One region of the Lentzea sp. NPDC036955 genome, then DNA from elsewhere that is predicted to be linked to it. Evidence: riboswitches for the same ligand, from Rfam matches in the RefSeq annotation. Region 1 holds a riboswitch; each other region holds the start of a gene.

Evidence for each region. A riboswitch is a leader RNA that binds a small molecule or an ion and turns the genes downstream of it on or off. The one in region 1 is predicted to bind cobalamin.
Region 2: linked by a shared signal. The riboswitch ahead of ACZ7CF_RS01775 (CbtB domain-containing protein) and the one ahead of ACZ7CF_RS26330 (FecCD family ABC transporter permease) in region 1 are both predicted to bind cobalamin.
Region 3: linked by a shared signal. The riboswitch ahead of ACZ7CF_RS32445 (LPXTG cell wall anchor domain-containing protein) and the one ahead of ACZ7CF_RS26330 (FecCD family ABC transporter permease) in region 1 are both predicted to bind cobalamin.
Region 4: linked by a shared signal. The riboswitch ahead of ACZ7CF_RS02620 (ribonucleoside-diphosphate reductase subunit alpha) and the one ahead of ACZ7CF_RS26330 (FecCD family ABC transporter permease) in region 1 are both predicted to bind cobalamin.

Annotation. Positions count from the first base shown of each region.
Region 1 covers NZ_JBVJRC010000007.1:542,716-548,044, reverse strand. Annotated here, with positions in the region: gene ACZ7CF_RS26345 (S8 family serine peptidase) at 1-83, shown strand, start outside; gene ACZ7CF_RS26340 (3-isopropylmalate dehydrogenase) at 401-1,438, shown strand; gene ACZ7CF_RS26335 (YciI family protein) at 1,503-1,922, opposite strand; cobalamin riboswitch at 2,006-2,148, shown strand; gene ACZ7CF_RS26330 (FecCD family ABC transporter permease) at 2,184-3,206, shown strand; gene ACZ7CF_RS26325 (ABC transporter ATP-binding protein) at 3,206-3,946, shown strand; gene ACZ7CF_RS26320 (ABC transporter substrate-binding protein) at 3,943-4,923, shown strand; gene cimA (citramalate synthase) at 5,126-5,329, shown strand, end outside.
Region 2 covers NZ_JBVJRC010000001.1:360,972-366,300, reverse strand. Annotated here, with positions in the region: gene ACZ7CF_RS01795 (hypothetical protein) at 1-564, opposite strand, end outside; gene ACZ7CF_RS01790 (GntR family transcriptional regulator) at 665-1,198, shown strand; gene ACZ7CF_RS01785 (GntR family transcriptional regulator) at 1,229-1,942, shown strand; gene ACZ7CF_RS01780 (CbtA family protein) at 1,979-2,728, opposite strand; gene ACZ7CF_RS01775 (CbtB domain-containing protein) at 2,745-2,933, opposite strand; cobalamin riboswitch at 2,966-3,140, opposite strand; gene ACZ7CF_RS01770 ((2Fe-2S)-binding protein) at 3,189-3,839, opposite strand; gene ACZ7CF_RS01765 (phosphoribosyl-ATP diphosphatase) at 3,946-4,209, shown strand; gene hisG (ATP phosphoribosyltransferase) at 4,224-5,084, shown strand; gene ACZ7CF_RS01755 (antibiotic biosynthesis monooxygenase family protein) at 5,081-5,329, shown strand, end outside.
Region 3 covers NZ_JBVJRC010000010.1:172,123-177,451, forward strand. Annotated here, with positions in the region: gene ACZ7CF_RS32430 (CbiQ family ECF transporter T component) at 1-342, opposite strand, end outside; gene ACZ7CF_RS32435 (hypothetical protein) at 365-1,132, opposite strand; gene ACZ7CF_RS32440 (hypothetical protein) at 1,147-1,560, opposite strand; gene ACZ7CF_RS32445 (LPXTG cell wall anchor domain-containing protein) at 1,557-2,804, opposite strand; adenosylcobalamin-variant (AdoCbl-variant) riboswitch at 2,853-2,924, opposite strand; gene ACZ7CF_RS32450 (FAD-dependent monooxygenase) at 2,993-4,081, opposite strand; gene ACZ7CF_RS32455 (terpene synthase family protein) at 4,184-5,329, opposite strand, start outside.
Region 4 covers NZ_JBVJRC010000001.1:531,735-537,063, forward strand. Annotated here, with positions in the region: gene ACZ7CF_RS02600 (DUF998 domain-containing protein) at 1-495, opposite strand, end outside; gene ACZ7CF_RS02605 (LysR family transcriptional regulator ArgP) at 630-1,487, opposite strand; gene ACZ7CF_RS02610 (LysE/ArgO family amino acid transporter) at 1,587-2,135, shown strand; gene ACZ7CF_RS02615 (hypothetical protein) at 2,101-2,268, opposite strand; cobalamin riboswitch at 2,332-2,541, shown strand; gene ACZ7CF_RS02620 (ribonucleoside-diphosphate reductase subunit alpha) at 2,645-5,329, shown strand, end outside.

The sequences.
Region 1 (5,329 bases):
AGGGCCTGCTGGTGCTCAACCACCACAACGCCACCGGCGACCGCGCCTCTGTCGTCACCGTCCGAGGCGCCGTCCGCTCCTAGCCCCTTCTCCTCCGACCTTTTCTGAAGTCCACGCGGGGACCTTTCGTGCTCTCAGAGAGTACGAAAGGTCCCCGCGTGCGTTCCGGGGGAAGCGGGGTTACTGCGTGGAACTGCCGGGCGTCACCCCTTGACGCGACCCTGTTCCTGCGATCGAGTGACACTCGAAAGTGCGGAATGGGCCGTGTGGGTGTCCCGCAGTACGGGAGATAACACCCCGATGGGGTGTCCGGCATGCGGCGAGCGGCCGTGGTGCCGGTAACCTTTCGCGGAGGAAAGTAGTCCCACCAATTGGGGACTGACACCTGGGAGGTGTGTGGATGCGGCTCGCAGTGATCCCAGGAGACGGGATCGGGCCCGAGGTCATCGCTGAGGCCCTGAAGGTCCTCAACGAGGTCGTTCCGGCGGCCGAGATCACTCGCTACGACCTCGGCGCGGCGCGCTGGCACGCCACGGGAGAGTTGTTGCCCGAGTCGGTGCTCGGTGAGCTCCGCCAGCACGACGCGATCCTGCTCGGAGCGGTAGGCGATCCGTCGGTGCCGAGCGGAATCCTGGAGCGCGGCCTGCTGCTGCGCCTCAGGTTCGAGCTCGACCACCACGTGAACCTCCGCCCCGCCCGTCTCTACCCCGGCGTCCGCAGCCCGCTCGCGGACCCGCCGGAGATCGACATGGTGGTGGTCCGCGAGGGCACCGAGGGCCCGTACGCGGGCAACGGTGGCCTGCTGCGCAAGGACACCCCGCACGAGATCGCCACGGAGGTGTCGCTCAACACGTCGTTCGGCGTGGAGCGCGTGGTCAGGGACGCCTTCGCGCGCGCCTCGGCCCGTCCGCGGCGGCACCTGACGCTGGTGCACAAGACGAACGTCCTCACGCACGCCGGCTCGCTGTGGTCGCGCGTGGTCGAGGAGGTCTCGTTGCAGCACCCGGACGTGACGGTGGCGTACCAGCACGTGGACGCGGCCACGATCCACCTGGTCACCGACCCCGCCCGGTACGACGTGATCGTGACGGACAACCTGTTCGGCGACATCCTGACCGACCTCGCCGCCGCCGTCACGGGCGGCATCGGCCTGGCCGCGTCGGGCAACATGGACGTGACGCGGCGCAACCCGTCGATGTTCGAGCCGGTCCACGGTTCGGCACCGGACATCGCGGGCCAGGGCATCGCCGACCCGACGGCCGCCGTGCTGTCGGTCGCGCTGCTGCTCGACCACCTCGGCGAGCACGAGGCGTCGCGCCGGATCGAGGCGTCCGTGGCGTTCGACCTGGCGACCCGCGACCACCAGTCGCCGGGCGCGACGTACGCGATCGGCGACCGCCTGGCCGCCCTCGTGTCCTCGAACGTCCGCACGGGCTGACCGTTGTAGTGCACGCGGGGAGCTTTCGTACTCTTGTAGAGCACGAAAGGTCCCCGCGTGACTTTCACAGCTGGGCGGTGGACTCGCGCCAGGCGCGCTCCTTCTGGATCCACTCGTTGTCCTGCGGGAACTCGTCGATCGTCGGCACGCGGCGGATCTCGGTCTTGAACCCGGGCCCGGCCATCGGCATCCGCTTCGCCCACTCGACCGCCTCCTGCAGCGAGGACACGTTGAGCAGGTAGAAGCCGCCGAACAGCTCCTTGGTCTCGCCGTACGGGCCGTCCGTCACGATCGCCGGTTCGGCGGAGAAGTCGACGACGACGCCCTCGGACGGGTCGGCGAGGCCCTCGGCGGCGAGCAGCACCCCGGCCCGGATCAGCTCGTCGTTGAACGCGCCCACGACCTCCAGCATCTTGTCGAAGTCGAGCTCGCCCATGTTCGCGTAGGCCTCGTCGGTGGCGCGCATGATCAGCATGTACTTCACGGTGGTCTCCCTGCGTTGTGCCCTGCTCGCTGACGTCCACAGGTCGAACGGGCACCCCGCCGGATCGACATCACAGCGGAGAAATTTTCGAACTTCCTGTTTGCGCAGGTAGGGTCACCCGAAGTCGTGCGTGGGGGAAGACCGGTCGAAGTCCGGCGCTGACCCGCAACGGTAGGTCCCCGGCCAGGGGACGAGCCCGAATGCCCGCACACGGCAGACATAGGACTCCAACTCCTGCCGTGGACTGCGGGAAGGGCACATGTGATCGGGAAGATCAGCGCGCTCGTCGGCGTGCTCGTCGTCAGCATCGTGGCGGGCGTCGCGCTCGGCCCCGTCTCCGTCCCCTTCGGCGTGACCGCCGACCTGCTGTGGCAGGCGGTCACCGGCGGCACCGTGCCCGCCCACCTCGCCGGGCAGTACCACATCGTCTGGAACATCCGGCTGCCGCGCGTGCTGCTCGCCGCCGTCGTGGGCGCGGGGCTGAGCGCGGTCGGCGTCGCGATCCAGGCGATGGTCCGCAACGCGCTGGCCGACCCGTACGTGCTCGGCATCTCCTCGGGGGCGAGCGTGGGTGCCACGGCGGTCGCGACGATGGGGGTGCTGTCCGGGCTCGGCGTGTACGCGCTGTCGACGGGGGCGTTCCTCACCGGGCTCGGTGCCACCGCGCTCGTCTACCTCACCGCGCGGTCGAGCGGGGCGCTCACGCCGTTGCGGCTCGTGCTGACCGGCACCGCGCTCGCCTACGGGTTCTCGGCCGTGGCGATGCTGCTGGTGTTCCAGGCACCGCACGGGGAGGCGGCGCGGGCGGCGATGTTCTGGCTGCTCGGCAGCCTCGGCGGGGCGGACTGGAGGTCGTTGCCGGTCGCCACGGTCGTGACCGCGCTGGGCATCGCCTACCTGATGACCAAGGCGCGGCCGTTGAACGCGCTGGCGATGGGCGATGAGACCGCGACCACGCTCGGGGTGAGGGTCAACCGGTTCCGCACGCACCTCTTCGTCGTCACCGCGGCCATGACCGGGGTGCTGGTGGCGGTCAGCGGGGCCGTCGGGTTCGTCGGGCTGATGCTGCCGCACCTCACGCGCATGGTCGTGGGCGCCGACCACCGCAAGGTGCTGGCCCTGGCACCGCTGGCGGGTGCGAGCTTCCTGGTGTGGGTGGACGTCGCCGCGCGGATGCTCGCCGCACCCGAGGAGCTGCCGCTCGGCGTCATCACGGCCGCGCTGGGTGTGCCGTGCTTCATCTTCCTGATGCGCCGCAGGGCGTACGTCTTCGGAGGCCGCTGATGCGCGTCGAGGTGCACGACGTCACCGTGCGGAACATCATCTCCGGCATCACGCTGCACGCCTGCGACGAGGTGGTCGGCATCGTCGGGCCGAACGGCAGCGGCAAGTCGACGACGTTGCGCTGCGTCTACCGGGCGCTGCGACCGGACGCCGGCGCGGTCCTGCTCGACGGCGAGAACGTCCACAGGCGACAGGGCCTCGCCCGCGACCTCTCCGCGCTGACCCAGGAGTCGCAGGTCGAGTTCGACTTCACCGTCACCGAGGTCGTGGAGATGGGCCGGCTGCCGCACGACCGCGACCCCGTGCGCGACGCCGCTGTCGTCGCCGATGCTCTGGCCACAGTGGACGTCGGGCACCTCGCCGCCCGCAGCTTCCTCAGCCTTTCCGGCGGGGAGCGCCAGCGGGTGCTGATCGCCCGCGCCATCGCCCAGCAACCCCGCGTGCTCGTGCTCGACGAGCCGACCAACCACCTCGACATCCGCCACCAGCTCGACGTCCTCGCGCTCGCGCGGGGACTCGGCGTCACCGTCCTGACCGTGCTGCACGACCTCAACCTCGCCGCGTCGTACTGCGACCGCCTCTACGTCCTCGACGAGGGCCGGGTGGTCGCCTCCGGCACCCCGGCGGAGGTCCTCGTGCCCGAGCTCGTCGCCAAGGTCTTCCACGTCACCGCACACGTGGTCGCCCACCCCACGACAGGAGTCCCCCAGCTCCTGTTCGACCAGGAGGTCACCCCGTGAGAACCGCACTCGTCACCGCCGCCCTGCTGCTCGTCTCCGGGTGCGGCGCCACGGTCGCGCAGGACACCTCCGCGACCGAACCCGTCACCGTCACCAACTGCGGGCAGCAGGTGACCTACGACAAGATTCCGTCCAAAGTGGTCACCAACGACACCGGCATCACCGAGCTGATGTTCGCGCTGGGCCTCAGGGACCACATGGCCGGCTACGTCGTCAACGGCATCGACACCGTCGACGTGCGGACCTCGCCGTGGAAGGCCGACTTCGACAGCGGCAAGCACCTGTCCGACAAGATCTCCAAGGAGGTCGTGCAGGGCGCGAACGCCGACCTCGTGTTCGCCGGCTGGAACTACGGCTTCAGCGAGAGCACCGGCTTCACCCCGGACGCGTTGCGGCAGCTCGGGATCGCCACCTACCAGCTCACCGAGGCGTGTCGCAACGGCGTGGGCAAGCAGCGCGGCATCATGCCCGCCCTCGACGCGCTCTACACGGACCTGCGCAACCTCGGGAAGATCTTCCGGGTCGAGGCCAGGGCCGAGGAGCTGGTCAAGGGCTACCAGCAGCAGATCGAGAACGCCGGCAGGCTGATGGCCGGCAAGCCGCGGCCCAAGGTGTTCCTCTACGACAGCGGCCAGGACCAGCCGTTCACCTCCGGCAGGAACGCGGCCCCGCAGGACGTCATCTCCAAGGCCGGCGGCGACAACGTCTTCGGCGACCTCAACGACAGCTGGACCACGGTCAACTGGGAGGCCGTCGTGCAGCGCGACCCCGACGTCGTGCTCATCGTGGACTACGCCGACGGCGAGGCGAACACCCCGCAGGAGAAGCAGCGGTTCCTGGAGGGCTACGCACCGCTGCAGAACTCGCCGGCCGTGCGGAACAAGCGGTTCTACGCGCTGCCGTACGCCGCACTGGTCGAGTCGCCGCGCAACCCGGCCTCCATCGAGGCCTTCGCGCGGTACCTGTCCCAGGCGTGAACCCGTGACCAGATAGTGGGAGATTTCCTCCCGTCACTTGGTACGTCGTGCTGAGCTGTGGCAGCATCCCGGTCATGGCTCAGCACACCGCCATCATTATCGACGAGCGCGTCGGGTAGTCGCCGCCCCTGGCACCCGACGCGCAGACCTCTCGCATCCGCGGGGGGTCTTTTTGTTTGTCCTGGACAGGAGATGACCCGCGATGGCCGGCCCCGCCGACGAGTTCCACGTCTACGACACGACGTTGCGCGACGGCGCACAACGCGAGGGCATTTCGTACTCCGTCACGGACAAGCTCGCGGTCGCGCGGCTGCTGGACGGGCTCGGCGTCGGGTTCATCGAGGGCGGCTGGCCCGGCGCTCTGCCCAAGGACACGGAGTTCTTCGCCCGCGCGGCGGCGGGGGAC
Region 2 (5,329 bases), on a different contig from region 1:
GTTGCTGAGCTGACGCACCAGGGCGGAGGCCACCATCCAGGGGATGTCCGGGTCGTCGAAGTACCGAGTTGCATCCTGCACCACCGCAGGACCACGCGCGCCGGGCCGGTGCAGCACACCTCTCACCCCGACGACGGGGAACTCGGTTGATCGGACTGCGACAGCGCCGCGTCGCAGTGCCGGGCAAAGCCGCAGGGAGAGCGTGACGCACGATCGGCACACGGGCGGCTCGTTGCACCCCATGCCCTCCGGCCAGTGCGGCCAGTCGTTGCGGTAGTCGCGCAACAGCCACAGCACGCCGTCGTCCGTGCGGTCCGCTGGTCCCGCGCAGACCTGGCACAGCAACCGCCGCATGGCTCGTCGCTGCCTGAGCGGGTGCACCCGGCCGAACTCAGGGCGTCCCACCTCGTGGCGAATCGGGCTGCGGAGCCACAACACACCGCGGGTGTCCCGATCAGTCAGGACTTCGTCCGCGTAGCCGATGCCGTGGCCTGGACGCACCACCAACTCGTAGGGCAGATCCTGCTCTGCGCTCCAAGCGGTGATGTAAGGGGCGTTGATCATCCGGGCAACCTTACTGCAATATCCGAAATGTACCTAGCTGATCCTATGACTAGGGTCTATGACAGCGGTACGCGCAGGACCCAGCCGAGGAGCGTGAGTGATGACGACCGTGCGCTCGTGGACGAGCGTCTCGATGCCGTACGTGAGCGGTCAACCCGGTGACGCTTGGGCTGCCGAGGCGCAGGTGCACGGCGGTGAGGGGACCCAAAAGCTGCTGGGCGTCGAGGAAGTGCCCGCCACCGCCGCGGTCGCCGCCATGCTCGACCTGGAACGAGGTGATCCGGTGGTGGTCAGGCGGCGCCTGATGTTGTTCGACGGCCAGCCGGTCGAACTCGTCGACTCGCACTACCCCGTGGTCATCGCTCGCGGCACCCGCCTCGCCGAGCCGCGCAAGATCCCCGGTGGCGCGGTGGCCTTCCTCGCCGGGCTCGGTCATCCCCCGAAGCGGGTGCGCGAGGACGTCAGCGCTCGTCTGGCCACAGTGGACGAGCGGACCGCGTTGCGACTCGAGGGCCCGTCTTGCGTTCTGCTGCTCGCGCGTTCGCTGCTGACCGAGGAGGATCGGCCCGTCGAGGCCACCGTGATGACGATGGTGTCCGATGGGCGGCGGCTGCGTTATGAGCTGACGCCATGACCGTCCAGACGAAGTTCCGAGGAGCAGGCATTGCCCCGCGCACGTGACGTCCGGCCCCGGCACGAGCAGATCGCGGCGGAGCTGCGCGACCTCATCATGCGCGGAGAGCTGCCGCCGGGTGCGCAGCTGCCGTCGACCGCACAGCTCGTCGCACAGCACGGTGCGGCCAACGCGACCATCCAGCACGCGCTGAAGGCGTTGAAGGACGAGGGTCTTCTCGACAGCCGCGCCGGCAAGGGCGTGTACGTCCGCGACCGGGAACCGCTGGTGGTCGACGCCGCTGCCTACATCGAGCCCGGGGCAGGCCGGTTCCGCTACGAGCTGCTCGCCGTCGACACGGTCGTCCCTCCGGCCGACGTGGCCGAGGGCTTGGGCCTCGGCCCCGGAGTGCCGGCGGTCGTCCGCACCCGGATCCTCAGCCACCAGGACCAGCCGGTGGAGCTGTCAGCGTCGTACTACCCGGTGGACATCGCCGGTGACACCGCCCTGGCCAGACCTGCGAAGATCCGCGGCGGTGCACCTCGGGCGCTCGCTGACCTCGGCTTCGTCCAGCGGTCGTTCGTCGACCGGATCTCAGCGCGCCCACCGACCGTTGCGGAAGCCGAGGCGCTCGACCTGCCCGGCGGGACGCCGGTCATCCGGCAGCTGCGGGTCGTCTACAGCGACCACGATCGCCCGGTGGAGGCGTCTGTGCTGATCAAGAGTTCGCACCGCTACGAGCTGCGCTACCACCAGGCCCTGTAGACCCGGGGCGGTCGCCGCGACGACCGCCCCGGACCATCAGGAAACCGCGACGGGTGCCTTCGCCCGGCGTGTCGCCGGATCGACCAGCAGGCCGAACACCACGCCGAGACCGACGTGGAGCGTGGCCAGCTGGGCGAGTGAGCTGAGGCGGAACTGCCACAGCACGGCCACCGGCATGTCCGCCGGGATCGTGTCCGGCGGCGCGGGGAACGCCACCAGCACCACCGCCACCGCCGCCACGACCGCGAGCAGCACCGCGGTCACGCGGACCGGGTGCGGCTGCGCGGCCAGTGCCGAGGCGAGCCAGCTCGCTCCCCAGACGATCGCCAGACCGGCCACCACCACGCCCAGGTACAGCGCGGTGCGGTAGTTCACCGTGTCCGGGTCGCCCACCGCGGGCGGGTTCGCCGGGTACTTCAGCCACGGCAGCAGCGCCACCGCACCGAACACGGCGACTCCGAACGCGGTGCTGCGGGTGAACGGCGTGCGGTCGGCGAACCAGCGCTTCGACAGCGCGTAGGCCGTGGCGAACACCAGGCCGACGGCGATGCCGACGATCACCACGCCGAGCATGCCGCCCGCGATCTGGACGCCGCGGCTGACCAGCCCCTCCTCGCCGTGCGAGTGGGAGTGGCCGTCACCGGCGGGGGCGCGGGCCTCCTCGACGGCCAGTGCGGCGCGGATGGGGATCTCGGTGACCAGGAGCTGCACGAGCGCGGAGGCGGTACCGGCGATGGCGCCGGCCGCGAGTCCGCGCAGTGCGATCGACCTGTACGTGGTCGTCATCTGCGTGATCAGCGGATCAGTGGCAGGGAACGCCGAGGGCGTGGCGGCCGTCGTGGAAGAACTCGTGCAGCAGCTCCGAGCTCGCACCGAGAGCGAGGCCGTTCTCCTGCAGGACCAGGTAGGTGACGATCAGGCCGAGCAGTGAGACGGCGAAGGCCCACTTGGGCACGCGGACGGCGGACAGGCTTGCTGCGGGGCTCGTCATGACGGGCTCCTCCATACCTCGTGGAAGGTGAAACTCCTTACGGCGCCGCAGCCGGTCTCCTGACTCCCGGATCAACGCTGCCCCCGCGTCTTCCCAGCCCCTCGCGGGACCAGTGACGTGCTCGGCGGGGATCGCTTCCCGGTCACAGTGGCGAGGACCGCGCCGGATTTCCACCGGCTTCCCGTCACTGCGGCGCGTGCACCGTAAGGTGAACGGCGGTTCACGCACAACCGGCCATAAGAGTTGTCGTCTTCATCACTTCACAAGAGGGCAGTCCCCGCACTTCCCACCTGCGGCAACGCGGTAGTAAAGGCAGCACGACCGGCGCAGGAACGCGACCTCGCCGGGCAGGGTGACGAATTCCCCGGCACCTTCGAACGGTGGCGCTGCCATGAGCCGGTTGCCGCGTTCCTCCGCTTCCTCCGCACTCAGCGCACCCGCTCGCACCACCATTTTCAGCGCGCCCGCGATGTTCGACATCGCGTTGCCCCACAGCAGACCGCGTGCCACGGGCACGACCGCGTGGACCGCCTCCACGACCGGTGCGAGCGCCTCCGCCGGGCGCGGGCCGAGCCGCGGGGTGTCGATGCGGACGCTCAGGCCGTTGCGGCGGTGGTGCTGCCACCACAGGTTCTCCGGGCGCACGTCGATCGGCAGGTCCGTCGCGGTGAGCGGGCTGAGCAGCCGCGCGGTGTAGCTGAGGAAGAACAGGCTGGCGGCGACGCGGGGCTCGGCGGCGTTGTAGCGGGCCGCGATCGCGTCGATGGTCTCCCTGAGGGCGGGGCCTTCGAGCAGTGCCGTCCCCGGCAGCCACGAGTCGTCCGGACGGCCCACGTCCAGCGCGAAGAACGGGTTGATGCCGCGCACCTGGCGCAGCGCTGCGAGGACTTCGGCGAACTCCGACACAGATTCACGCTACTGGGTGTCCATGCAGGACAGATCACGTCCACGGGCTGGAACAGAGGTGACCGCGGTGTGGACCACCCGTCCGGAGGTGGGAGGATGTGCCCCCGTGAAGACCTTCGACTCGCTGTTCGCCGAACTGACCGAACGAGCCCGCACCAAGCCGGAGGGTTCCGGCACCGTGGCTGCGCTTGAGGCCGGCGTCCATGCGCAGGGCAAGAAGGTCCTGGAGGAAGCGGGCGAGGTCTGGATCGCCGCCGAGTACGAGTCCGACGAGAAGCTCGCGGAAGAGATCTCGCAGCTGCTGTACCGCCTCCAGGTGATCATGCTGGGCCGCGGCCTGACCCTCGACGACGTCTACAAGTACCTCTGACGGAGAGCTGACCGATGCTGCGCGTAGCAGTCCCGAACAAGGGCGCGCTCGCCGAACGCGCCTCCGCGATGCTGACCGAGGCCGGTTACCGGCAGCGGCACGAGCCGCGCGACCTGACCGTGCTCGACCCGAACAACGAGGTCGAGTTCTTCTTCTTGCGTCCCAAGGACATCGCGATCTACGTGGCGTCCGGTGACCTCGACCTGGGCATCACCGGCCGCGACCTGGCCGCCGACTCGGGCGCCGATGACAACGGCTCCTCCGTCGAGGAGCTGCTGGCACTGGGCTTCGGCGGGTCCACCTTCCGCTACGCGGGCCCGCGGGGCACCGACTGGACGGTCGAGGACCTGGAGGGCAAGCGGCTCGCCACCGCCTACCCGAAGCTGGTCGGCCGCGACCTCAAGCGCCGCGGCATCAACGCCACGGTGATCCGCCTCGACGGCGCGGTCGAGATCTCCATCCAGCTCGGCGTGGCCGACCTGATCGCCGACGTCGTGGGCTCCGGCCGCACGCTGCGCCAGCACGACCTGGTGGCGTTCGGCGAGCCGATCTGCGAGTCGGAGGCGGTCCTCGTGCACCGCGCGGGCTCGGAGCTCTCGCCGGCCAAGAAGCAGCTGCAGGCCCGCCTGCAGGGCGTCGTGTTCGCCCAGCAGTACCTGATGCTGGACTACGACTGCCCGCGCACGCTGCTGGACGAGGCGATCAGCCTCACGCCGGGCCTGGAGTCGCCGACGGTCGCGCCGCTGGCCGACGAGAACTGGGTCGCGGTGCGGGCGATGGTCCGCCGCCGCGACGCGAACCGGGTCATGGACGAGCTGGCCGCGATCGGCGCCAAGGCGATCCTGGCCTCGGACATCCGGTTCTGCCGCCTGTGATCCTGGAGCACGCCGTGCTGGACGTCCTGCCCGGACGTGCGGCGGAGTTCGAGGAGGTCTTCGGCGAGGCGCGGGAGCTGATCTCCGCCTCGCCGGGCTTCCTCGGCCTGCGGCTGTCGCGGTGCCTGGAGGACCCGAACCGGTACCTGCTGCTGGTGCAGTGGGAGTCGGTCGAGGCGCACACGGTCGGGTTCCGCCAGGGCCCGTCCTACGCCCGGTGGTCGGAGCTGCTGCACCGGTTCTAC
Region 3 (5,329 bases), on a different contig from region 1:
CTGGTACAGCGCGAAGACCAGCCCCTCCGCGGTCACCGGTCCGCCGATGCGGATGCCCTGCGCCCAGTCCGGCAACGGGACCTGCGGCAGGGTGAACAACGTCGTCGGGCCCGCGATGCCGCCGAGGAACACGTGCAGCAGCACCCGCAGGCCGATGACCAGCAGACCGAACTTGAGGAACACACCATAGGTTTCCGCCCACGGCGTGTTCGCGCGGCACGTCACGACCACGACCCCCGCCACCGCCAGGACCAGGCCCAGCAGCAACGGGTTCGTGGTGCGGCTGGCGGCGGTGGCCAGGCCCAGGGCCCACAGCCACCACGCGCCGGAGTGGAGCCTCACGCCGCGGACCTCCGCCGAGCGCTCACTCTTCCGCGCTGCGCCGGCGACGGGCCACGAGCAGTCCCGCCATGACCAGCGCGCCGATCGCCAGCACGCCGAGCACCGTCCACAACGGACTACCCGGCTCCTGGTCCTGCTGCTGCGCCTTCTCCTCGACCGCGGCCGAGGTCACGGCGGCGGCCGTGCTCGAAGACGGCTCCGAAGCCGACGCCGAAGTCGTCGCGGCAGAGGACGAGGGCGGTGCAGTGGTGGACGGCTGCCCGGCAGGCGGGGTCACAGGGACCTGCGGTGGTGCGGGCGGTTGCTGGACCGGAGGCTGCTGGGCAGGGGGTTGCTGAGCGGGCGGCTGCTGGACCGGTGGCGGTGCAGGTGCGGGTGCGGCCGGCGGGGCGATCCCCGGCTGCTCCCCCGCGCCGAACGCCCATCCCTCGACGCTGCCGCGGGCCGGCACGTAGGTCGCCGCGCCCTGGTTGCTGTAGGACCACGAACCACCGGGTGGCGCGTGCCAGTACGACCAGTACGCGGTGGCGGGCGAGGTGGTGACGCACCTGTCGGTGTCGGTGCCCGGCCTGCCGTTGATGCGGCAGACGAACCCCTGCTGCCGTGACGCGTAGGCGTAGCTGAACCCGGCCGCCGCCAGCGCCGCCACCCCGGAACCCGGACTGCCCGCCGCGCACCCCTGCTGCACACCACCGCCGAGACCGCGGAAGTCGACGACGACGGTCACGCCGTCACAGCCCGCCGCCTGAGCCGGCACCGGGACCGCCGCGGCGATCACCAGTGCCAGCACGCAGAAGAACCTCGTCACGGGGTGGCGCCGGGGGCGGTGCCGGCACCGAACGCCCAGCCCTCGACGCTGCCGGGCGCCGGGTCGTAGCTGCCCGCACCCGCGGAGCTGTAGGCCCAGGAACCGCCGGGCGAGGCGTGCCAGTACGACCAGTAGGCGCTGGTCGTGGGCGCGGTGCACGGGTTCGGCAGCGCGTTGATCCGGCACACGAAACCGGCCTGGCGCGGCACGAACGAGTACGTGAAGCCCGCGCCGGTCAGCGCGGCGAGACCGGTGGCCGGGTCGCCGGGAGCGCAGCCGGTCTGGACGCCGCCGCCCAGCGCGGTGAAGTCCACCACGACCTTCACGCCCGCGCAGTCCGCGGCGGAGGCGGGTGCGACGACGAACGAGCTCGCGACCAGGGCGAGGACAGCGAGGATGCGGCGCATCACGCACCAACCTTCCGACGACGGGACACGAGGACGAGCACGGCGCCGGCGAGCAGCGCGGAGGAACCGAGCAGGGTCAGCGCGACGGCCTCCTCGGGGCCGGTCGCGGCGAGCCGCTGAGTGGCCGGGGGCGTCGGACCGGCCGGCGCGGGAGCGACCGGGGTGGCCGTCGACGAGGTGGTCACCGGAGCGGTCGTCGTCGGCGGCACGGTCGGCTGTGCGGTGGTCGACGGGGGCGTGGTGGTCGGCGGGGTCGCGCAGTCGACCGCGGGCACACCGGGCGTGGCACCGGCGAACGACACGTCGGCGAGGCCCTTGCGGGCCAGGCCGAGCATCGCCTGGGTGGTCGCGCGCACGGCGCCGTAGACCTCGAAACCCGTGCTGTCGTAGGCGATCGCGCCGCGAGCGGCCTCCGGTCCGGCACAGCCAACCTGCAACGACCGCAGGTACGCCACAGCCCGGTCCGCGGCCACCGTCCGGCCGCCCCCGACGAGCGCGCCGACCGCGAGGCCGGTGCTGTTGGCGTTCGAGCCCTGCAACGCCGACGGGAACCCGCCGTCCGCCTTCTGCTGCGCCACCAGCCAGTCCAGCGCCCGCGCGGACGCCGTCGGCTCCCCCGCCGCCTGCAACGCCTGCAGCACGATCGCCGTCGCGTCCACATCGGACTTGCAGACCGGCTGCCCGAACGAGATCGGGAACCCGCCGTCCGCGCACTGCGTGGACACCTGGAACGCGACCGGCTGCGCCACCGGCTGGTCGGCGCGGGTCAGCACGATGATCGCCAGCGCCTGCGTGAACGCGTTGGTCTGGTCGTAGTCGGGGTCGGTGCGGTCGCGGTAGCGGCCGGACTCCTCCCGCAGCGCCGCAAGGCGTTCGAGCAGGTCGGCACCGGCGAACGCGTGCGGGTCGGTGCCCAGCGCCTGCGCGACCAGCGCGAGCTTCACCAGGCCACCGACGTAGGACTCGGCCTCGCCGTCGCCCGCGAAGTACTGGAACTGCTCGGGTTCGGCGAGCCACGCCGCGGCCCGCACCGCCGTCGACCGGCCGACACCGGCGGCCGCGAGCCCGTAGACGCCGTCCGCGGTCAGGCCGTGGTCGACGAGGTCCGGCCCCTTCACCAGGTGGTCGCCACCGACGAACTGGCCGGCCAGCCACGTTCCCGCTGACGGCGGCTCAGCCGCCTGAGCGGCCGGTGTCACGACGAGCGCGGCCACTACCACTGCGGCCAGCGCGGATGTCCGGATCACTGCTCTTCCCCCTGCCCCGCTGTCCTCGACGGGTCGATGGAGCCACCGCGCGCCACGGGCATTCGGACTGTCACCGTTGCGGGTCAGCGCCGGAGTTCCACCGGCTTCCCCCGCGGCGTGCGGATGCTGTTGTCCACCCGATCGTGCGGGAGGGATCACCCCGAGTCAAATGGCTGTGAGCCGGGCCATCAGCGGCCGGGGAGCTGGAAGGAGCTCACGACCGCGGCGAACTCCTCGGTCGGCTGCCCGCCGTTGGCCTGGTTCTTCAGCGCCATGTCCTGGTTGGCCGTCACGTACGGGCGCAGCAGCTCCTCGTAGCGCTGGAACGCGGTCTCGCGGTTCACGCTCAGCTCGCCGGCCAGCACGTACGCACCGACGAGCGCCAAGCTCGTGCCCTGACCGGACAACGGCGAACCGCAGTAGCCGGCGTCGCCGAGCAGCACGACGCCGCCGCGCGACCAGGACGGCATCCGGACCTGCGCCATGGCGTCGAAGTGGAAGTCCGGCGCCTCCCACATGTGCTTGAGCGCGGTCTGCCACTCCCACCCGGCGTCGGCGAACTTCTCCGCCACCAGCCGCCGCTGGGCCTCGACGTCGCGGTGGTCGAAGTCCACCTCGCCGTAGAACCCCATGTAGACCCGGCACTCCGCGTTGGCGCGGGCGCTCATGACCCCGCCGCCGACGACCTCGCCCTGCTGGAACACCTGCCAGTGGTCGAGGCCCAGGAAGTTCGGCGCGGTGAACACGGCGAGGTTGGTGCCCAGGTGGCGGACGAACTGCGCCTCGGGACCGAACACGAGCCGCCGGACGTTCGAGTGCAGCCCGTCCGCGCCCACGACCACGTCGAAGTCCCGCGGGGCGGCCCGCTCGAACGTGACGCGGGTGCCGTCGATCGCGGTGATGGTGTCGTCGAAGAGGTACTCGACGCCCTCCACCGCGTCGAACAGCAGGCGGGCCAGGTCGTCGCGCATGACCTCGACGTCGGGACTGGCGAGGTCGCCACCGGTCAGCGTGTGCTCGGTGGAGCGGTGGAGCTCGGTGCCCTCCTCGTCGACCACGCTCATGCCGCGCATGCCCGTGGTCATGGACCGCAACCGGTCCCCCAGGCCCATCCGCTCCACCACGTCGAGCGCAGGACCGCGGACGTCGACGGCCTGGCCGCCGGGGCGCAGGCCGCGGTGGCGTTCGACGACGGTGACGTCGAAGCCGTGGTGGCGCAACCAGTAGGCCAGCGCCGGACCGCCGATGCTGGCGCCGGAGATGAGGACGTTCGTCATGGTGCTCCCCCTGTGGAGTGGCCGATGCGCACACCGTGGCGGGGTGCGCTGACCGGGGGCTGACCAACGGCTGTCAGTGGCTGACCGGGGCTGACCGGGGGCTCAGCCCGGCGTTCGGGAGGTGAGCCGGGCGGCCGCGGTGCCCAGACCGGTGGGACCGCGGTGGAAGACCGGGAGCCGGCCCACCGGCAGCGCGCCGGCCTCGTCGTACCGGCTGGTCTCCTCGTGCCAGTGGATGATCCCGGCGATCCAGTCCTTCAGCTCGTCGGCGTACCGCGTCAGGCCGGCCCGCGCACCGGCGTCCAGGGCCAGGTCGTCGAACATCTTCGGCAGGTCGGTCTCGACGGACCGCACGAACTGGCCGAGCCGGGCGTCCATCAGCGCGTAGGTCAGCTCGAAGGCACGGCTCTGCGGCACGCCGAGGAAGTTCTCGACGACGCGCACCATGTTGTGCACCTCGCCCTCGTGCTGGATCTCCTTGCGGTACGAGAAGACGTCGTTGAGCATCGTGCAGTAGTCCATGGCCGACCGCTCCATCGTCTGCACGACCCGCGTCTGCCACAGCTGCTCGGGAACGATCGCGGAGTGCGAGAAGCGGGACAGCGACGTCGTCAGCTCGGAGCCGAACGTGCTGCGCCGCATCTCCACGTAGTCCACGGGGTCCGGGATGCGGTTGTGGTGCATGTTGACCACCTCCCACACCCACGCGTCGAGCATGGCGTCGACGGTCTGGCGGAACGTGGCGCGGAAGGCCGGGTTCATCGGCGCCGCGGTCCGCTGCCAGAGCTCGGCCAGCGAGCGCTCCATCGCGTTGGCGGGCACCACGGTCTGCACGAGGTCGACCGGCATGCACGCCTTGAGGCGGGTGGTCTGCGTCTTCACGCCGAGCAGGTCGCGGGTCCGGCCGAACCACAGCGGGTAGGCGTCGTCGGCGTAGGTGCCCCAGGTGAGCCAGCAGCCGGACAGGTACAGCTCCTGCGCCGTGGCGTCCGGGTCGATGCCCGCCGAGCACAGCGGGAAGTCGAACCCGCGGACCTGGGCCTCGTCCCAGACGCCCTCACCGGTCATGCCCTGCTCGACCGCCCACGCGACCACCTGGTCGCGGGCCTGGTCCAGGTGCGGTGCCAGGGAGAGGGTGAACGGCACCTCGAACGCCGGCAGCGCGTACGGCTCGACGACCCTGGGCGTGCTGGAGAACTGCCGGAGCCGCTGCGGCAGGGTCTTGGCGAACGAGCCCAGGACGCCGAG
Region 4 (5,329 bases), on a different contig from region 1:
AATGGCGTAGAGCAGCGGCATGAATGCGACAACGCTCAACAAACCCGACGCCATCGTCCACCTGGCGTGTCGCCCCCAGACGTGGTCGCGCAGCCACGGCCGGGCCAGCAGGACGACCGCGACGGGCAGGCTCACGAACGCGACCATGCTGCCGAACCGGTGGATGCTGCCGCTGAGCTGGTTGGTGCCCATCGCCCAGTTCGTCTTCGGGAACACGACCACGAGCAGCAGGCCGAACGACCACAGCAGCAACGCGACCGAGCCCGCCGACCGCCACCGGGTCAGTCCTTTGTGGACCAGCGCGGTGAGGATGCCGGCCGAGCCCGCGACCAGCAGCAGCACGGCCACGTCGAACACCGGGCGGTAGTCGCCCAGGGCGTACTCGCTGATCGTGCGGTGCAGAGCGCCGACGGTCAGGTCGAGCAGGCCCACCATGGCGACGGTCGCGACGACCGCGAGCGAACCGCCGGTGGCGGCGAGGCGAGGAATCAGCACAAACCGGTCAACGAGCGGGTGAACCCCTGGGGTTCCTGGGTTCAGGAAGCCGACAGGATGCTCTCAGGCGCCGGACAGGTTCCCGGCCGGGAGCACGAGCCCGGTTCGGCGGCGCGTCGCCCCACCCCGGGGACTCAGCGCAGCGCCTGCGCGGCTTCGGCCACCACCGCCTCGGCCACGGCGGTGAGTGCGGGCGAGTCGAGCTTCCACTGCTGCCAGTACAGCGGGACGCTGACCGTGCGGCCGGGAGCGAGGTCGACCAGGCCGTCGAGCACCTGCTGCGGCGGCACCATGCCCCAGCCCAGGCCGGTGGCGACGGCGCGCACGTAGACCTCGGACGACGGGACGTGGTGGCGGTGCTCGGACGCGCCGCGGCCCCGCGTCAGGGTGCGGACGAAGCGGTCCTGGAGGTCGTCGTTGCGGTCGAACACCACGACCGGGGCGTCCGGCAGCCACGACTTCAACGGCCCGGCCGCATGCCGGTTCACGAAGGACTCGGCGGCCATCGCGGCGTAGCGGATGTGGCCGAGCTTGCGCACCGAGCAGCCGGCGACGGGTTCGCGCGACGACGTCACCGCCGCCATCACCGCTCCCTGCCGCAGCAACGCCGTCGTGTGGTCCTGGTCCTCGCGGTGCAGGTCGAACGAGATCCGCAGCTCGGGCGGCACGCGGTGCAGCGCGGGCAGGAACCAGGTGGCGAGCGAGTCGGCGTTCACCGCGATCGGCACCCGCACGACCGCGTCCTCGCCGAGCGCCGCCCCGAGGTCCTGGTCGAGCGCCAGCAGTTGCCGACCGTAGCGGACGATCACCTCACCGGACGGCGTGAGCCGCACCGGGCGGGCGCGGACCAGCAGGACCCGGCCCGTGCGCTGTTCGAGCGCCTTGATGCGTTGCGAGACAGCGGAAGGCGTGACGTGCAACGCGGTGGCGGCGGCGTCGAACGTGCCGCTGTCCACCACCGCGAGCAGCGTGCGCACCAGGTCGAGGTCCATCACGAGCGCTAATGGTACGTAAGAATCTTCAGCTGGCCTCATCAAGAACGCGTCAATAGCGTGGACCGCGTGACAGACCTGCTGCTCGGCTTCGGCACCATGATGACCCTGATCGTCGCGATCGGCGCCCAGAACGCTTTCGTGCTGCGCCAAGGACTTCGCCGCGAGGCGGTGGCGAAGGTGGTCGCCGTGTGCGCCGTGTCGGACGCGGTCCTGGTCGCCGTGGGCGTCGCCGGGTTCGGCGCGATCGTCACCCGGTGGCCGCAGGCGGTCACCGTCGCCGCGGTCGTGGGCGGGCTCTTCCTGCTGGGGTACGGGTTCCTGGCCGCGCGGCGCGCACTGCGCCCGCAGGCCCTGCACGCCGACACCGGCGCCCGGCACCGGCCCGTGCTCACCGCGATCGCGCTGACGTGGCTCAACCCGCACGTCTACCTCGACACCGTGCTGCTGCTCGGGTCGATCGCCGCCGGCCGCTGGCTCTTCGGCGTCGGCGCGGTGACGGCGAGCATCACCTGGTTCGCCGCGCTCGGGTTCGGCGCCCGGCTGCTCAGCCCGCTGTTCGCGAAGCCGCGCGCGTGGCGCGTGCTGGACGGCGTGATCGCCGCCGTGATGATCAGCCTCGGGGTCGCGCTGATCGCCGGGACGTGACCAGCGCGGCGACCGCGCAGCCGGCCAGCACGCCGCTCGTCACCGGCGCCGCGGCTCCCGCGAACAGCGACGCGGAGGCGAGCCCCGCACTGAGCAGAGCACCGTAGAAGACCCGCGGCCGAACCTCACCCACGCCGACCACCCTACCCAGGGGACACGCATGTTGGGTGGTGATCAAGGACCCACCACCACATGTAGTATCTGCCGCACTGGTGGTTCACCGGCCCGGACAACGGGCCGGTGAGGCAAGAGGGAACCCGGTGCGAGTCCGGGACTGCCCCGCAGCGGTGAGTGGGAACGAAAGCCGTCAACGAAGCACTGGGTCGCGAGACCTGGGAAGCGACGGCCGGTAGGCGCGAGTTCGACGCCCACGAGTCCGAAGACCTGCCACCGGGGTGCGCGCAAGCCTGCGCGCACGACACGGTGCCCCGAGGGAGGGCAGCTGTGTGCACCGGTGAACGGTGCGCGCATGCGCTTTTCCTCCTGGGCCCAGCTCGCGAGGAGAGAGCGTGCCCGACCGCCTTTCAGTGGTCATCGAGGAAGCCTGTGCCGATCTTCCGAACGCATCGGCCGAGGCGGTGCTGACCGAGACCAAGCGGAACCTGTACCACGGCATCACCGACGCCGAGCTCGCCCTGGCGCCGATCATGGCCGCCCGCGCGATGGTCGAGCAGGACCCGGACTACTCCTGCGTCAGCGCCCGCCTGCTGCTGGACCGGCTGCGCACCGAGGCGTGCGGCGTCCCGCTGTCGCACGCCGAGATGACCGAGCGCTACCCGTCGTACTTCGCCTCGTTCGTGCGGCACGGCGTCGACTGCGGCCAGCTCGACCCCCGGCTGACCTCGTTCGACCTGGCCCGCCTGGGATCGGCGCTGGACCCGTCCCGTGACCTCCGGTTCCAGTTCCTGGGCCTGCAAACCCTGTACGACCGCTACTTCCTGCACCGCGACGGCCGCCGCTACGAGCTGCCGCAGGCGTTCTTCATGCGCGTGGCCATGGGCCTCGCCCTGGAGGAGGACGACCCCGACGCCCGCGCGGTCGAGTTCTACGAGCTGCTGTCGTCGTTCGACTTCATGTGCTCGACACCGACGCTGTTCAACTCCGGGACGACCCGGCCGCAGCTGTCGTCGTGCTTCCTGACCACCGTGGCCGACGACCTCGGCGGCATCTTCCACGGCATCAGCAACAACGCGCTGCTCTCGAAGTTCGCGGGCGGCCTGGGCAACGACTGGACGCCGGTGCGCGGCATCGGCGCGCACATCAGGGGCACCAACGGCACGTCGCAGGGCGTGGTGCCGTTCCTGAAGATCGCGAACGACACGGCCGTGGCCGTGAACCAGTGCTTCGCACCGGACACCGGCGTCCACACCGCCGACGGCGTCAAGGCGATCAGGGACGTCGTGGCCGGCGACCTCGTGCTCGGGGTGAGCGGCACCTACCGCGAGGTCACCGACGTCATGCTCTACGACCAGGTCGACCCGATGGTCGAGGTGGAGGTCGAGCACTCCGCCGCACCCCTCAGGGTCACCGCCGGACACCCGTTGTACGCCGTCAGGGGCGTGCCGCTCGGCCAGGAGAACGCGCGGACGCTCAAGCAGCTCGCCGGCGACGAGGTGCGGCCGGAGTGGGTGGACGCCGGTCGGCTGGAGAAGGGTGACCTCGTCGCCAGGGTGGTTCCGCGGGAGGTCGTGCCCGTCGCCGGTTTCAGCGAGGACGATGCTCGTCTGTACGGCGTCCTGCTCGGTGGCGGGCACCTGTCGGAGGACGGGGTGCGGTGGGGTGTCTCCGGGAAACCCGGGCTGGACGCGCACCTGGACTTCGTCCGCGAGCACCTGTCGGCGCGCGGTGTCCCCTTCCGGGAGAACGGCCGCGACGACACCCGCGTGTGGATCCACTGGGCCTCCGAACCCGAGGTGGGTGCCTCCGCGTTCCCGTTCACGCCTGAGGACCTCTACGACGACGACCGCCGGAAGCGGATCGCCCGCAGGTTCTCCCACCTGCCGCACGCCCAGACCCGGAAGCTCCTGCAAGGCCTGCTGGAGTCGAGCGGCGGTGCCTCCCGCGGCGTCGAGGTCCACTTCACCACGACGTCGCGGTCGCTCGCCGCGGGTGCCCGCTACCAGCTGCTGCGCCTCGGCATCCCCTCTGCCGGCGAGGACCTCGACGTCGGGGTTCCCGCCGTCGAGGGCATCGCCGAACTCGCCGGCTGCCGCCCGACCACCGAGCCAGACTGGGTCGAGCACCGGGGCATGGTGTTCTCGCGCGTCCGCGACGTGCGGGAGACCGAGGTGGTCCCCGAGGTGTTCGACCTCGAGGTCGAGACCGACGAGTCCTACCTGACCACGGCCGGCCTCGCCCACAACGGCGGGAAGCGCAAGGGCGCGGTCTGCGCCTACCTCGAAACCTGGCACATCGACGTCGAGGAGTTCCTCGACCTGCGCAAGAACACCGGCGACGAACGCCGCCGCACCCACGACATGAACACCGCGAACTGGGTGCCGGACGAGTTCCTGCGCCGGGTCCGCACGGGCGGCACGTGGACGCTGTTCTCCCCCGACGAGGTGCCGGACCTGCACGACGCGTTCGGCGCCGAGTTCGCCGAGAAGTACCGCGCCTACGAGGCCAAGGCCGACGATGGCGGGATCAAGGTCTTCCGCCGGGTCCAGGCCGTGGACCTGTGGCGGCGCATGCTCACGATGCTGTTCGAGACCGGCCACCCGTGGATCACGTTCAAGGACCCGTGCAACCTGCGGTCACCGCAGCAGCACAGCGGCGTGGTGCACTCGTCGAACCTGTGCACCGAGATCACCCTGAACACCGCGGTCGACGAGGTGGCGGTGTGCAACCTGGGATCGGTCAACCTCGCCCGGCACGTCACCGAGGACGGCATCGACCACGCCCGGCTCCGCAAGACGGTGCGCACGGCCGTGCGGATGCTCGACAACGTGATCGACGTGAACTACTACACGATCCCGGAAGCCAGGGACTCCAACCTGCGGCACCGGCCGGTCGGTCTCGGGCTGATGGGGTTCCAGGACGCGCTGTTCACGCTCGGCACGCCGATGGCGTCGCAGGAGGCCGTGGAGTTCGCGGACCGCAGCATGGAGGAGATCAGCTACTACGCCATCGAGGCGTCCGCCGACCTGGCCCGGGAACGCGGCGCGTACCGGTCGTTCGACGGGTCGCTGTGGTCG